DNA from 2 places in the Planococcus sp. SSTMD024 genome. Region 2 is predicted to be linked to the other one. Evidence: riboswitches for the same ligand, from Rfam matches in the RefSeq annotation. Region 2 holds a riboswitch; the other holds the start of a gene.
What was found. Region 2 has a riboswitch for FMN ahead of ribD (bifunctional diaminohydroxyphosphoribosylaminopyrimidine deaminase/5-amino-6-(5-phosphoribosylamino)uracil reductase RibD). Riboswitches for the same ligand answer to the same signal wherever they lie in the genome.
Positions count from the first base shown of each region.

Region 1: another riboswitch for FMN. It lies ahead of AB9R92_RS16390 (ECF transporter S component); the one in region 2 lies ahead of ribD (bifunctional diaminohydroxyphosphoribosylaminopyrimidine deaminase/5-amino-6-(5-phosphoribosylamino)uracil reductase RibD).

Region 1 is NZ_JBGGNS010000023.1:416,233-423,162, forward strand. Features, by position in the region: gene AB9R92_RS16375 (ATP-binding protein) at 1-860, shown strand, start outside; gene sigX (RNA polymerase sigma factor SigX) at 907-1,440, shown strand; gene AB9R92_RS16385 (hypothetical protein) at 1,430-2,599, shown strand; FMN riboswitch at 2,677-2,812, shown strand; gene AB9R92_RS16390 (ECF transporter S component) at 2,954-3,535, shown strand; gene AB9R92_RS16395 (ferredoxin) at 3,593-3,844, opposite strand; gene AB9R92_RS16400 (YpbB family protein) at 3,951-4,976, shown strand; gene AB9R92_RS16405 (RecQ family ATP-dependent DNA helicase) at 4,973-6,400, shown strand; gene AB9R92_RS16410 (LysM peptidoglycan-binding domain-containing protein) at 6,481-6,930, shown strand, end outside.
Region 2 is NZ_JBGGNS010000012.1:26,683-33,612, reverse strand. Features, by position in the region: gene AB9R92_RS02650 (bifunctional 3,4-dihydroxy-2-butanone-4-phosphate synthase/GTP cyclohydrolase II) at 1-625, opposite strand, end outside; gene ribE (riboflavin synthase) at 639-1,274, opposite strand; gene ribD (bifunctional diaminohydroxyphosphoribosylaminopyrimidine deaminase/5-amino-6-(5-phosphoribosylamino)uracil reductase RibD) at 1,280-2,362, opposite strand; FMN riboswitch at 2,462-2,592, opposite strand; FMN riboswitch at 2,698-2,828, opposite strand; gene AB9R92_RS02635 (TIGR04104 family putative zinc finger protein) at 2,942-3,241, opposite strand; gene AB9R92_RS02630 (ring-cleaving dioxygenase) at 3,392-4,375, opposite strand; gene AB9R92_RS02625 (MarR family winged helix-turn-helix transcriptional regulator) at 4,372-4,851, opposite strand; gene AB9R92_RS02620 (PaaI family thioesterase) at 4,997-5,395, opposite strand; gene AB9R92_RS02615 (alpha/beta hydrolase) at 5,518-6,261, shown strand; gene AB9R92_RS02610 (O-methyltransferase) at 6,316-6,930, opposite strand, start outside.

The DNA of each region.
Region 1 (6,930 bases), on a different contig from region 2:
AAATGCTCCATATGCTCGACCATGTGCTGACGTTCCAGGAGGAAATCGAAGAAGAGCTGGAAATCGAAGGCGCCTATTATGCGGTCAACTTCAGCCCGCTTTACAGCGGGGAAAGTGTGCGCGGAGCGGTGGCTGTGCTCCATAACATGACTGAACAGCACCGTCTTGAGAAGCTGCGCGAAGATTTCATCGCCAATGTATCCCATGAATTGCGGACGCCGATCGCCATGCTGCAGGGCTATAGCGAAGCCTTGCTCGATGACGTCGGCGCAAGCGAAGAAGAACGCAACGAAATGACCAAGATCATCTATGAAGAATCCCAGCGCATGGGCCGCCTCGTCACAGACCTATTGAACTTGGCGCGACTGGAGTCCGGCCATATGCGGCTGTACAAAGAATTGGTGCAGTTCAATAATGCCATCGAGCGGATGAGCTTGAAATTCAGCCAAGCCGCGAAAGAGAAAGACATCGAACTGAGCTTCACGACCGAACTCGATGACTGGGCGGCCGCCGAATTGGATGAAGACCGCATCGAGCAGGTCATGACGAATTTGATCGATAACGCACTTCGCCACACGCCGCAGGGAGGGCAAGTGCATGTGCATGTCGAAAATATGGAAGACTACGCAAAAGTTTCAATTAACGATACCGGGGCCGGAATTTCAGAGGAAGACCTGGAGTTCGTCTTTGAGCGCTTCTATAAAGCCGATAAAGCCAGGACGCTCGGCAAAGGCGGCACAGGGCTCGGCCTCGCGATTGCCAGCAATATCATCAAAGCACATTCGGGAGAAATCCGTGCCGAAAGCAAATTCGGCGAAGGCACTTCGTTCATCTTCACATTGCCCCTGAAGGCGATGTAACTTTTCTGTTGTCGTGACGACTAATCCAAGGAACGGGGGGAGTTGCGTGAATGACTCCGTGTTTCATAGGCTGTACGATCAATACCATCAGGATGTCTTTCAGTTTTTGGTGTATTTAGTGAAGGACCGGCATGTGGCGGAAGACCTGATGCACGAAGTTTATGTGAGGGTGCTGCGCGCGTATGACCGGTTCCAGGGAAAGAGTTCGGAAAAGACCTGGCTCTTTTCGATCGCCAAAAACGTCGCCATCGACCATTTCCGCAAGACGGCAGTGAGGAAAAAGCATTCGATGGATTTCTTCGACTGGGAAACCCAGCAATTGGTTTCAACTGAACGAATACCGGAAGAAGTTTCATTGCTCAATGAGGACAAGATCCGCTTGTACCAAATGCTTGATTTGTGTACAGGCGACCAGAAGCTCGTCATCATCATGCGTTATTTCCAAGATCTCTCCATTGCGGAAACGGCTGAAGTCCTGGAGTGGTCGGAAGGCAAAGTCAAAACGACACAGCACCGGGCAATCCGGTCCCTCCGCCAAAAATTACTAGAAGCAGAAGGGGGAGGAGAATATGCCGAATGACAAATGGAACGATGAAGAAATCGAAAATTTGTTGCGGGATTTCCCCAAAATACAAGACAGGCGGCCCAAAGCCGAAGTGTATAAAAAGCTTTCCCAAAAAGAGCGAACGCCAAAGCAGCCGAAGCGCTGGCTGCCTTTACTGGTTGCCATCGTCGCATTCTTCAGCATATCGGTGCTCGTCGTCTCATTGCTGCAGCAGAATGGAACCGATTCAAGCAGCAGCGAGAGTGAAAGCAGCGATGCGGAGTCGACGGTGACGACAGAGGAGGCGCAAACGGATCAAGCGGAAGGGGCTACACAACAGTCTGACGGGGCAGCGAGTTTGGCTACGGAAGACCCGGAAGTGCAGCGGAGCGCAGTTTATGAAAGCGAGTTGGAAGATGAGCATATTTTACGCATGGGGCTGGCTTACCATGGCTATGTGGTTCCGATAAGTTTCGTCATTCCAAAACAGCTGGCTGATACGCCGGAGCCGACTGCGCTAGAATTATATGAAACGTTCGCCGGGCAAATCGATGAATCCGGATTGGGGTTTGATGAGTACCACCCTTATGAAGGTGAGCTCCAGCAAACTGGTTCGGCAATCAGCCATTTCCTGCCGGACGGCCATTCCTACGATCAAGGTTCGGCTTCCACTTTGCTGTACCTATCCAGCCTGGAAGAAACATTTATGGATCAGCAGGAAATCCATGTATTGAACGAAGAAGGCGAGGCTGCGCAATTATCCCATATAGGGACAGTGGAACCGTTCGTCCCCGGGGAGCAGGGGCAAAGTTTTTATTTGCTTGCCGCCTCAACGGGTGACTGGCATTTGGCTCCGGCTTATGGGATGTCGCCGGAAAATGTGGAAGATGCGCTAATGGCGCTTCAGCAATCGCCGAACGACGATTACCGTTCGCCGGTTCCGGAAGAGATCAATTACCGCGTTGAGATGGACGGGGCGAACGCTACAGTGGTATTTGAAGAGCCGTTGGACTTAGAGGCGCTCGATGGAGTAGAAGCGATGCAAATGATCGAAAGCATGGCGCTCACGGCACAATCCTACGGTTCATCGCTGACCGTATCCAATACGGTGCAAGCGGAATGGGCCGATTTCGATTTCGCTCGTGAACTGGAATTGCCGGTTTCCCCCAACCGCCTCGACTGGCCAGAAAATTAAAAAGATGGCAATGTAAGCAGTATGGTTTACATTGCTGTCTTTTTTTTATAAAATTGACTTGTATAAAAAAAATATCGATTCATCTTCGGGGCAGGGTGCAATTCCCTACCGGCGGTAATTGGACACAATGGTCCATCAGCCCGCGAGCCGTAAAAAGCAGGATTTGGTGAGATTCCAAAGCCGACAGTATAGTCTGGATGGGAGAAGGTGAAGGTACGGACGCATGCCGTTTTAAAGGCGGACCGTTTATTTCAGTGTGCCTGACTCTCCCTTAAGTGAACCTTGCTTAAGGGATTTTTTTGGCAATGCGCTCCGAACCTTTCTTCTGGTGAATCACGACAAGGAGAGAGGAACATGAAGAACAAGAAATTGCAATCGATGATCGTCATCGGTATGCTGAGCAGCATCTCATTTGTGTTGATGCTATTCAATTTTCCGCTGCCGGCATTGCCAGCATTTTTGAAAGTGGATTTCAGTGACGTGCCAGCACTAATTGCGGCGATTACGATGGGGCCTGTAGCAGGTGTCTTGGTCGCATTCTTTAAAAACGTATTGGACTGGATTTTTTCAGGTAGCCCGACTGGCGTGCCTGTAGGGCATATGGCGAATTTTGCGACGAGCCTGTTGTTCATTTTGCCGGTCTACGCCATTTACCGTAAAGTTTCCACAAAAAAGGGAATCGCATTCGGTTTGGTAATCGGGACATTCTCAATGGCAATCGGCATGAGCTTGCTGAATTATTTCGTCTTTTTGCCGATGTACACGTATTTCCTGAATATGCCTGAACAGACAGGCAGCGCATTGTACACGACCATTGTTCTCGGGATCCTGCCGTTCAACTTGATCAAAGGCCTGGCGCTTACGACCGTCGTCTTATTGATCTTCGGCAGCATGCATACGTGGATTGAAAAACAACGCTCCTATTATTTATCATAAAAAGAAGCGGCTGGAAGATGATTCTTCCGGCCGCTTTTTCTATTGACCAAGTTTTGGTCAGTCTTCGTATTTTAGTGGATCTCCTTCAAATGGCTCGTCTGCCACTTTGATGGAGTCGGTCGGGCATCCTTCAAATGCGTCTTCCATATCCTCCATCAGCTCATCTGGCACTTGTTCAGTCCCCGTGTTATCATCAAGAATAACGAAGGCGATGCCCTCGTCATCATAATCGTAAATGTCGGGTGCCGCTGCTCCGCAAGCACCGCATGCGATACACGTATCTTTATCAACAATGGTATATTTAGCCATTCCAGTTCCTCTCCTTTATCTCCGAACAAGTTCAGTTATACTATCGTGTTTATTCTATAGATATTTCATGATTTTTTCAACCCAAAACCGCCAGGAGGGTAATTCAGTGCGATTCGATGAAGTCGTTTTAACGATCATGAAAGCGGTAGACGGTCAACGGACCGTTTCTTCCCCTTATCATTTAATTAAAGGAAAGAAATCAGGGCAAACGATTCAGGACATCGGCTATTTCGGCCTGCATCCTTTTTTTGCCGTGCTCCCTAAGCTGGACAAGCAAGATTATCTATCGTCTATTGAAAGGCTGCAGGCACAAGGCTTGTTGATACCGGATGAAAACAGCGTCCAGCTCCATCGCTCCGCATTTGATTTGGAAATTCCGCCTACACCCTTGAACGGTTGGAAGTACAGGGGCAACGAAAGCCGGTTCTTTGCACGCCTATCATTAGTGGTGCAGACGATGTCCAGTTTTATGCAAGGCCACAAACGCTTTGATCCAGTCGTCACCGATGAAACGGTGCAGACATGGGCCAAGGCTTATTTGAAGCGCATCGATTTTCGTTCAGCCGGAGTCCAGGAAGCTTTTAAAAACCAAATTGAAACCAGCTTGGCTTTAGCAAAAACAACCGAAGCGCATAAAGGCATCCTGATGGAGCGGTTGTCGGGTTATGGAGTCAGCGGGCTCACCTGGGATCAATTGGCCATGAAATACGATATGTTGCCGATAGATGTGAAAATTGCGGCTGTCGAAGCATTGCATGCTTGGCTGGAAGTGCTCGAAAGCATGGAATATCCAATGCTAGCGGGTATGCTTGAAGGCATCATCCAGCAATCCGCTTTGACGGAATCGGCGAAACGAACGCAAAAATTGTCCGAACGCGGGTTTTCACTAAAGCAGATTGCCGAGCTCAGGCAGCTGAAAACGAGTACAATCGAGGATCATTTTGTAGAGATGGCCATGAACGATCCGGCGTTCAGTGTTTCACCGTTTATGGATGAGCGATTATTCGAGTCAATCCATCACATCAGCAAAGAGTTGAAGTCGATGCGCCTGCGGGATATTAAAGAGCGTTTGCCGGAAGCCAGTTACTTCCAAATTCGCCTCGCGCTGGCGATGAGAGGAGGCATCACATGAATCTTGAAAAGCTATTATACGACGCTTACGGCTACACGGAATTTCGCCCTGGGCAAAAACAAGTGATCGAACAAGTGCTGTCCGGGCGCGACGTTTTAGCATTGCTGCCGACCGGCATGGGGAAATCGCTATGTTATCAGCTCCCTGGGAAAGCCTTGCCGGGCGCCGTCGTCATCGTCTCACCGCTTTTATCATTGATGCAAGACCAAGTTGCCCAATTGAAAAAGATGGGGGAAAAATCGGTCATTGCCATCAATTCATTTATGAAACCGGAAGATCGTGAAAAGGCCTGGAACACGCTCGATGCTTATAAATTTATCTTCGTGGCTCCCGAAATGCTTGTCCAGCCGTATGTGCTCGGGAAGTTGAAAGCACTTGGCATTTCGCTGCTCGTTGCGGATGAAGCGCATTGCATTTCCCAATGGGGCTTCGATTTCCGCCCGGATTATTTGCGCATTGCAGAGGTTCTGCCAAAGCTTGGAAATCCGCAAACTTTGGCGCTGACCGCAACCGCGACCGATAAAGTGACAGATGAAATCAAGCATTATTTAAAATTGAGCGACCCATTCGTCTATTCTCATCCGATGGACCGGAAGAACATTAGCTACGATATCCGGAAATTTGAAACCGATCACGAGAAGCTGGAGGCGCTGATGAACTTGGTGGCAGAATATGGCGGGCCAGGGATCATTTATGCGGGAACGCGGCGGAAATCGCAGGAATTGGCGGAGCGGCTTCTCTCGCTCGGGATCGGGGCGGCATTTTACCACGGCGGGATGGAACAGCAGGACCGCATTTTCGTCCAGCAGCAATTTGCCAACAAGGAACTCGAGTGGGTATGTGCGACCAATGCGTTCGGCATGGGGGTCCATATTCCCGACATCCGCCACGTCATCCATTTCCAATTGCCTTCTTCTATAGAAGGATATGTTCAGGAAGTCGGTCGCGCCGGCCGGGATTCTTTGCCGTCACTTGCGACTTTATTGTATGCTGCGGGCGATGAGCGGCTCGTGGAAAGTTTGATCATGGATGATTTGCCAGAACGCCACGAAATCGAGCTGATCTATGAGCGCGGCGAAGAGGCGAAGCAATTGATTGAGCAGGGGATGATGAGGGAAACGGCGTATCGGATCATTTCCTATTGGCGCGAACGCCTTCCGCTAGAAGGCACATTGAACCAGATTGAACGATTGAAAATAGAAAAACAACGGCAAGTTGCATCAGTTCGTGGGCTGGTCCATTCAAAAGGCTGCATCCGGCAATACATCAGCATGAGTTTCGACCAGGAAAACCCCGGCATACCGCCTAATTGCTGCAGTTTCCATGGAATCGACTATAGCCTGTTCAAAGGCAATCGAAGCGAACTGAAAGCATCTCCACACGGGTCTTGGAAAGAGCGCTTGAAGGTCCTTCTTCCTATATGAAAATCTCTATTTCTATTATTTACAAATAAGCCTTTTTTCGTCATAATAGATATATTAGTACAGATAGGGGTAGTCGTGAAATGGGAAACGATAATTATCATGAATCAATGGAAAAGAATCGCCAGGAATTGTCGCATGAACGCATGGCAGAATTGACGAGGCGCGCACGCCAAATGCCCAAGCCGAAAAGCAGGGGTTTATTATTGCCTTCTTTGTTTTTCATCTTTATCTTGATTCCGGTCACTTTGTTGATCTATGTTGCGTTTTACTATGAACCGGATGACACGCTAACTGCCAAAACGAACGAAAATGAAGTCAGCTTCGAATTGAATTCCCAGCCGCCTTCTGACAGTACGGTACTCGCCGCTGCAGATGACCAAGAGAAAGACGAAGAAGAAAAGAAAAGCGCCAAAGCAAAAGAAGCGCAAGAACAAAAACAATTAAAAGAAAAAGCGCGTGAACGCGAGGAAAAGGCAGCTGCCAAAGCGAAGGAGAAAGAGCAGGCAGCTGCGGAACAGCAAGCACAGAAA
Region 2 (6,930 bases):
TCGATTCGCGCTTGATGAGCGGATCTTTCTCAGCGCGATACGCATAGAGATCTTCGATCGTGATGATTTTCAAGTCGAATTCATCCGCCAGCTTTTCCAAGTCCGGCATGCGCGACATTGTGCCGTCAACATTCATGATTTCGCAAATGACCGCTGCCGGTTCGCTGCCGCTAAGACGCGCCAAATCGACTGACGCTTCCGTATGGCCCTGTCGCTGGAAAACACCGCCTGATTTTGCGACAAGCGGGAAGACGTGCCCCGGCCGCTTGAAGTCCTGCGGTACAGCTTTCGTATCGAGCATCTGCAAGATGGTATCCGACCGTTCAAATGCGCTGATGCCCGTCTTGGCGTCTTTATGGTCGATGCTGACGGTGAATGCCGTTTCGTGGTGGTCGGTATTATGGCTGACCATTTGGTCGAGTTTCAGGCGCAAGGCAATATCCGGCGAAACCGGCGTGCAGATGAGCCCCCTGCCGTGCGTAGCCATGAAATTAATGTTTTCAGGCGTCGCATGTTCTGCAAGGCACACAAAATCGCCTTCGTTCTCCCGTGATTCGTCATCTACCAGAATAATGACTTTTCCTGCCTGCAAATCCTTTACTGCTTCTTCGATTGTATTTAGCATCGGTTTTGCTCCTTTAAAATCCGTGGCGCCGCAAATAATCGGCGTTCATCGGTTGTTTTGGCGCATGCTCCATAAAACGCTGCACGTACTTTCCGAACATATCGGTTTCCAGATTGACCGAATCGCCTACTTTTTTGCTGCCCAAAGTCGTTTCCCCCGCCGTGTGCGGGATGAGCGAAACGGTCAAATGATTTTCGCTGAGTTCAAAAATTGTTAAGCTGACGCCGTCGATCGCCACAGAACCTTTCACGATTGACTGCGCAAGCAATTCAGGAGGCGCCGCTATATCGATATACAGAGCGTTTTCCTGAGGACGCTTGCGCAAGATCTTGCCGACCCCGTCGATATGGCCCGCGACAAGATGCCCGCCGAAACGGCCGTTCGCCGCCATGGCACGCTCCAAGTTGACCGCACTGGATGTGCCCAGCGAAGAAAGAGTCGTACCGTGGAAGGTTTCCGGCATGACATCCACTGTGAAACGGCCGCTTGACAACGACGTCACTGTCAAGCACACCCCTTCGACTGAAATGCTGTCGCCGATTTTTGTTTCTTCTAAAACGACATTTGCGCGTATTGTCATTTCCATGCTGGACGCGCCGCGCTTGATGCCGGCGAGTTGTCCGGTTTCTTCAATAATCCCTGTAAACATTTATGTCACTCCTTTAAGGTGGAGATGATCTTCAGATCCGTTCCGAGGCGTTCCACTTTCTGCGTTTCCAAGCGAATGCCGTTTGAGGCAGAACTGGTTTGCAGGTCGCCGAATACGGAAACGGTTCCTTCGCCCCCGAGGATGATCGGTGCGATATACGTCGCAATTTCATCTACTTGCCCGCTTTTCAAGAAAGCGGTATTGATTTTTTGGCCGCCTTCCACAAGGACAGATAACACCTTGTGCTCGGCAAGCAATTTCAGCGCGGCAGTGATTTCCACATCCGGCGTGTCCAGTTGAAGAATGCGGACATGTCCCGGAAATGTTCCGCGGCTGTCGATATCGGCTTGTGACCCGACGATAATCCAAGTAGGGGCATCAGGTACTTGAACTATGTGGCTTTCTATCGGGATGCGCAGATGGCGATCCAAAACGACACGGATCGGCTGCTTCGGGGAGCCGGCAAACCGATTGGTCAAGCGGGGGTTGTCGAGTGCGACCGTCTGTGCGCCGACTAAAATGGCATCGTGCAGCAAGCGCAGTTCGTGGACATCGCGCTGCACTTCAGGCCCGGTGATTTTTTCCGAACGGCCGCCGTACACAGCGATTTTGCCGTCTAGCGTGATGGCGTGCTTCAATGTGACGAACGGCCGATTTTTGCGGATAAAAGTAAAGAACATCCGGTTCAGCTCCGCAGCTTCCTGCTCGCAGACGCCAGTCTCTACTATCACCCCGGCGTTTTCAAGCTTTTGGATGCCTCGGCCTGAAACGAGCGGATTCGGGTCCAGTACAGCAACGACGACACGCCGAATGCCGGCTTGGATGATGGCGTCTGCGCAAGGACCCGTCCGGCCGTGATGGCTGCAAGGCTCCAGCGTCACATACAACTCTGCGCCTTGCGCTTCACTGCCTGCCATATTCAGCGCATGGATTTCTGCATGCGCCTGTCCCGCTTTCAGATGCGCGCCCATGCCGATGATGCGGCCATCTTTGACGATCACCGACCCCACAAGCGGATTGGGGGAAGTCTGCCCGGCAGCTGATCGCGCCAACTCCAGTGCGTGCTTCATGATTTGCTGATCGTCCACTTGATCACACCTTTCAGAACAAAATAAAAACCCATGGATTCGCCAATGGGTTAGAAGACAATAGGAAATAGAACTATAGAAAACTCTATAATTTCCGTGTTCTTCCTTCTCCCATCCAGACTTTAACTGTCGGCTTTGGACTTGCACCAAATCCTGCCCCGAAAGGCTCACGGGCTTCGGATTGCTCCGTTACCGTCGATTGGGAATTTCACCCGACCCCGAAGGAATACTATTCAGTTAATCATCCACAGTATGCAAAAAAGCCCCTTCCATAAAAGAAGGGGCCTTGAAAATGCATATCAAAGAAACCTAAGCGATTGCTAGTAGGCTGCTTGACGGTTCTTCTCCCATCCAGACTTTAACTGTCGGCTTTGGACTTGCACCAAATCCTGCCCCGAAAGGCTCACGGGCTTCGGATTGCTCCGTTACCGTCGATTGGGAATTTCACCCGACCCCGAAGAACGCTATAGATGATTATCTGTAAGTTTAGCGCAAGCTGCAGGGGCTGTCCAGAAAAGAATCTTCATTTGTTGCGCGCAGCCAACCGAATCCCCAGAAACCGACTCGGATTTCGGCCAGTCACCACATCGGCCCACGCTCGTCTGTCAATTTGATAAAGAATGGGTAGATGCCCATAATCATTAAAAAGGAAGCCAGGAATAAGGCGAGGGAAGCAAACGGGTCGATGCCGAAAGCGACCGAAACAAACATGATGAGCGGGGCGGCAAAGACAAACAAGCTGGTCTTTTTCCTCGACTCCGTGGAAATGTATTGTTCTTGCCGGCAGGCCGGGCAAGTTAAGCTATCCCCGAGTGTGAACAAGCGGCAGACGGTCTGCCCCCATGTCCATATCGCTCCACAATTTTGGCATTTCGGCATCGCCGTTCTCCCCTTTCCTTGTACTACCTATACTTACGTACATAAGTGGGATAAGTTCCCAAAATCGTCCCATTATTTCAGCTTTTTGGATATTTCCTCTTAGTTTCGATATAAAAAGCACTGCCCGTTGTGAGCAGTGCCAAATTTTCCTTATAGGTATTCTTTGTCGATAGTCTTCGTGCTGCGCATCGTGTCGATCGGGCGCACCATGCTTTCGATCTGTTCGCGCTTCGGCTCCAAGAACGGCGGTAAAGAAAGTTTCTCCCCCAGTGTTTCATATGGCTCGTCGCCCATGAAGCCCGGGCCATCCGTTGCCCATTCGAACAATAAACCCGGTGCGACACGTGCATACAATGATTCGAAGAAGAAACGGTCGACATAGCCGGAAGTCGAGAAGCCGATTTTTTGCATGTGGGCGATCCATTCATTCAATGCTTCGCGGTCCGCCACACGGAACGCGGCGTGATGCACCGTGCCGAAGCCTTGCTGGCCCGACGGCAACTCTGCATTATGCTCGACGATCACTTGCGCACCGTTGCCGCCTTCGCCCATCTCGAATAAATGCAGCGAGCCTTCGCCAGCGATCTCGCGCATATGCATCGCTTTTTCCAATACTTCCTTCAAGTAATCGAATTGGCCGATGCGGATGTGGATCGGGCCAAGGCCAGTAATGGCAAATTCAAGCGGGACCGGTCCTTGCTGCCACGGCGTGCCGGCTTGGACGCCTTTGTTGTTCTCATCCGATACGAGCATATATTGCTGGTCATCGAAGTCGGAAAACGACAAAGTTTTAACACCGAATTGCTCAGTTATGGCACTGTGCTGAACTTCGTATTTGTCAAAACGTTTTTCCCAATAGCTAAGCGCTTCGTCCGTCGGTACACGGAAAGCCGTTTTGTAGATTTCGTTCGTGCCGTGAGAGCCTTTCGGGATTCCCGGAAAATCGAAGAAAGTCATATCCGTCCCAGCCGAACCTTTATCGTCAGCGAAAAACAGATGATAGGTTTGGATATCATCTTGATTCACCGTCTTCTTAACCAGCCTCATGCCCAATACATACGTGAAAAATTCATAATTCTTCTCGGCGCTGCTCGTGATCGCCGTTACGTGGTGGATCCCTTTCAATTCATTCATGCATACCGCTCCTTGTCCTTAAGTATTTTATCTTCTGCTTTATTGCTGTCTTGCGCTTCGTAACCGACTTTCTTCAACTTCTTGATCAATTCCATTACTTCCTGTTGTTCAAGCCGGGCAAACACTTTATCCATCTGCCGTTCATGTTCGGGGAAGATTCGCTTCATCAATTCCTGGCCGCTGTCCGTCAAAAGCGCATAGGTCACGCGCCGGTCTTCTTTGCACGCCTCCCGTTCGACATAGCCTTTTTGCTCCAGCTTATCGACAACATAAGTGATGCTGCTGCTCGCAATCAGTACTCGCTTGCCGATTGCCTGTATCGGCTGCCGGCCTTGGTGATAGAGCAATTCGAGCACCGAGAATTCCGTCGCATTCAACCCGTATCCCGCTACGTCGCGTTTGATGGCCTCATGCACAGCATCTGCAGCGCGAATCAAAACCGTCACAGCTTTCAGGTTCTGGTTGGAGAACTCCATTCATCTCACCTCTTTATTTCGAATTAAAATATCTTTAATTAAAAGTAATTATAACAAGCTGCAGATGATGGGTCAAGAGAATGGCTTCCACTTAAAGCCAATCAAAAACTCCTCTCCGCGATGTGCGAAAAGGAGCTGTTGAAATTTATAATTTGAACGTGCCTGTGCTATAAGCCAATAAGTCATCTTGATCGCTGACAACCCGCCCTGTCAGGATCGCTGTGCTGTTCGTCTGATGCAGCAGTTCGGCGCGGAAAATGGCCGTTCCCTTCGCCAGGCTTTTGATGAAGCGAACTTCCATTTGAATCGTCGAAACCGCATCGCTCCCAAGCGAGCGCGAAGCAAGCCCCATGACGATATCGATCCCCGACATGATTGCGCCGCCATGCAGCATATTTTGCATATTGTCGTTTTCAGGTTTTTTCTTCAAGCGCATGGATGCCTTGCCGTACTCTACCCCGTCAATTTCAAAACCAAGCAGCTGGAAATAAGGGCCGTTCTCGAACTGCTCGATTAATTGCGTATATTCCTGTACTTTTTGCACGCGATCTCCCCCAGTTGATTATTCTACCGTCATTATAGCATTCCTTTTTCAAGCAATTGAATGGGCAGGATTTTGCCAAATGGCAACGAATACTTAAGGACTACCTAAAAGGAGGTTTTTGGATGACGAACGATTTCGATGTACTTCCCGGCGCAGAACCATTCATTTCCGAAGGCGGGAAAACAGGGATTCTTATCTCGCATGGATTTACCGGCACGACCCAAAGCATGCGCCCGCTTGCCGAGGCTTTCGCAAAAGAAGGATACAGCGTCTATGCCCCGCGCCTTAAAGGGCATGGCACGCATTATGAAGATATGGAAACAAGCACGTATCAGGATTGGATTGCTTCTGTGGAGGAGGCTTACGCATGGCTATCGGAGCGCTGCGACAAGATATTTGTGGCAGGCTTGTCGATGGGCGGCACGCTCGCGCTTTATATGGCGGAAAACCATCCCGAGGTTCGCGCCATTTCCTTGATCAATGCTGCCGTCGAAGTCCCGGACATGGAAGGAGTGAGGGACTTGCAGGATGTGCGCTTTTTGGACGCTATTGGATCCGATATCAAAAAACCCGGAATCACCGAACTCGCTTACGAAAAAACGCCGGTCGCTTCCGTCAAGGAGATTTTGTCTTTCATGGATTTGGTCAAAAAAAACCTTTCCGCTATCCATTGCCCGACACTGCTGTTCGTCTCGCCGGAAGACCATGTCGTTCCGCCGGCTAATTCCAAATTCATTTTCGACCACATTTCATCCGAGGAGAAGGACCTCATTGAAATGCCCGACAGCTACCATGTGGCGACGCTTGATCACGACGAGCAACGGATCATCGACGGCACGCTCGCCTTTTTCCGCACGTACGAATAAATCCATATTCCCTTATGCAATAAAGGACGGAAGGCTCTCACGCCTTCCGTCCTTTTATTGTTTTTTCACTCTTGAGACGAGCAATCCATCGCCGATCGGCAGCAGGATCGATTCCAATTGAGGGTGCCTTGCAGCCGTTTCATTGAACTTTTTCATCACTTCGGTGTGCTGGCGCTGATTGCCCGCATCTGCCACACTTCCCCCTGCCAGGGCATTATCGGCGACAATCAATGCCCCATTTTCCGCCAGTTCCAAGCAAGCGGCTAGATAGTTTTCGTAATTCTCTTTATCGGCATCGATGAAAAAGAAATCGAATGTCCGCCCCTGGTCTTTCAACTGCGCCAAACTGTCTAAGGCAGGGCCCGTCAGATAATCGACTTGGCTGCCGAATCCCGCTTTTGCCAAATGGGCGTTTGCCAGTTCCGCATAATCCTGTTCCAATTCCAGCGAAGTCAAATGGCCTTGCGCGCCAAAGCCCCGCGCCAGGCAAATGCCGCTATAGCCGCCGAGCGCGCCGATTTCCAATACATGTTCCGCTTCCGTCATCGCCACGAGCATCGTCAGCAGTTTTCCGGATGCTGGCGATACGGAAATCGGCCGCATGCCTTTCTCGTTGATGGCGGCAAGCACGCCTTCCAGCACCTCATCTTGCTCGACAAACACTTTATT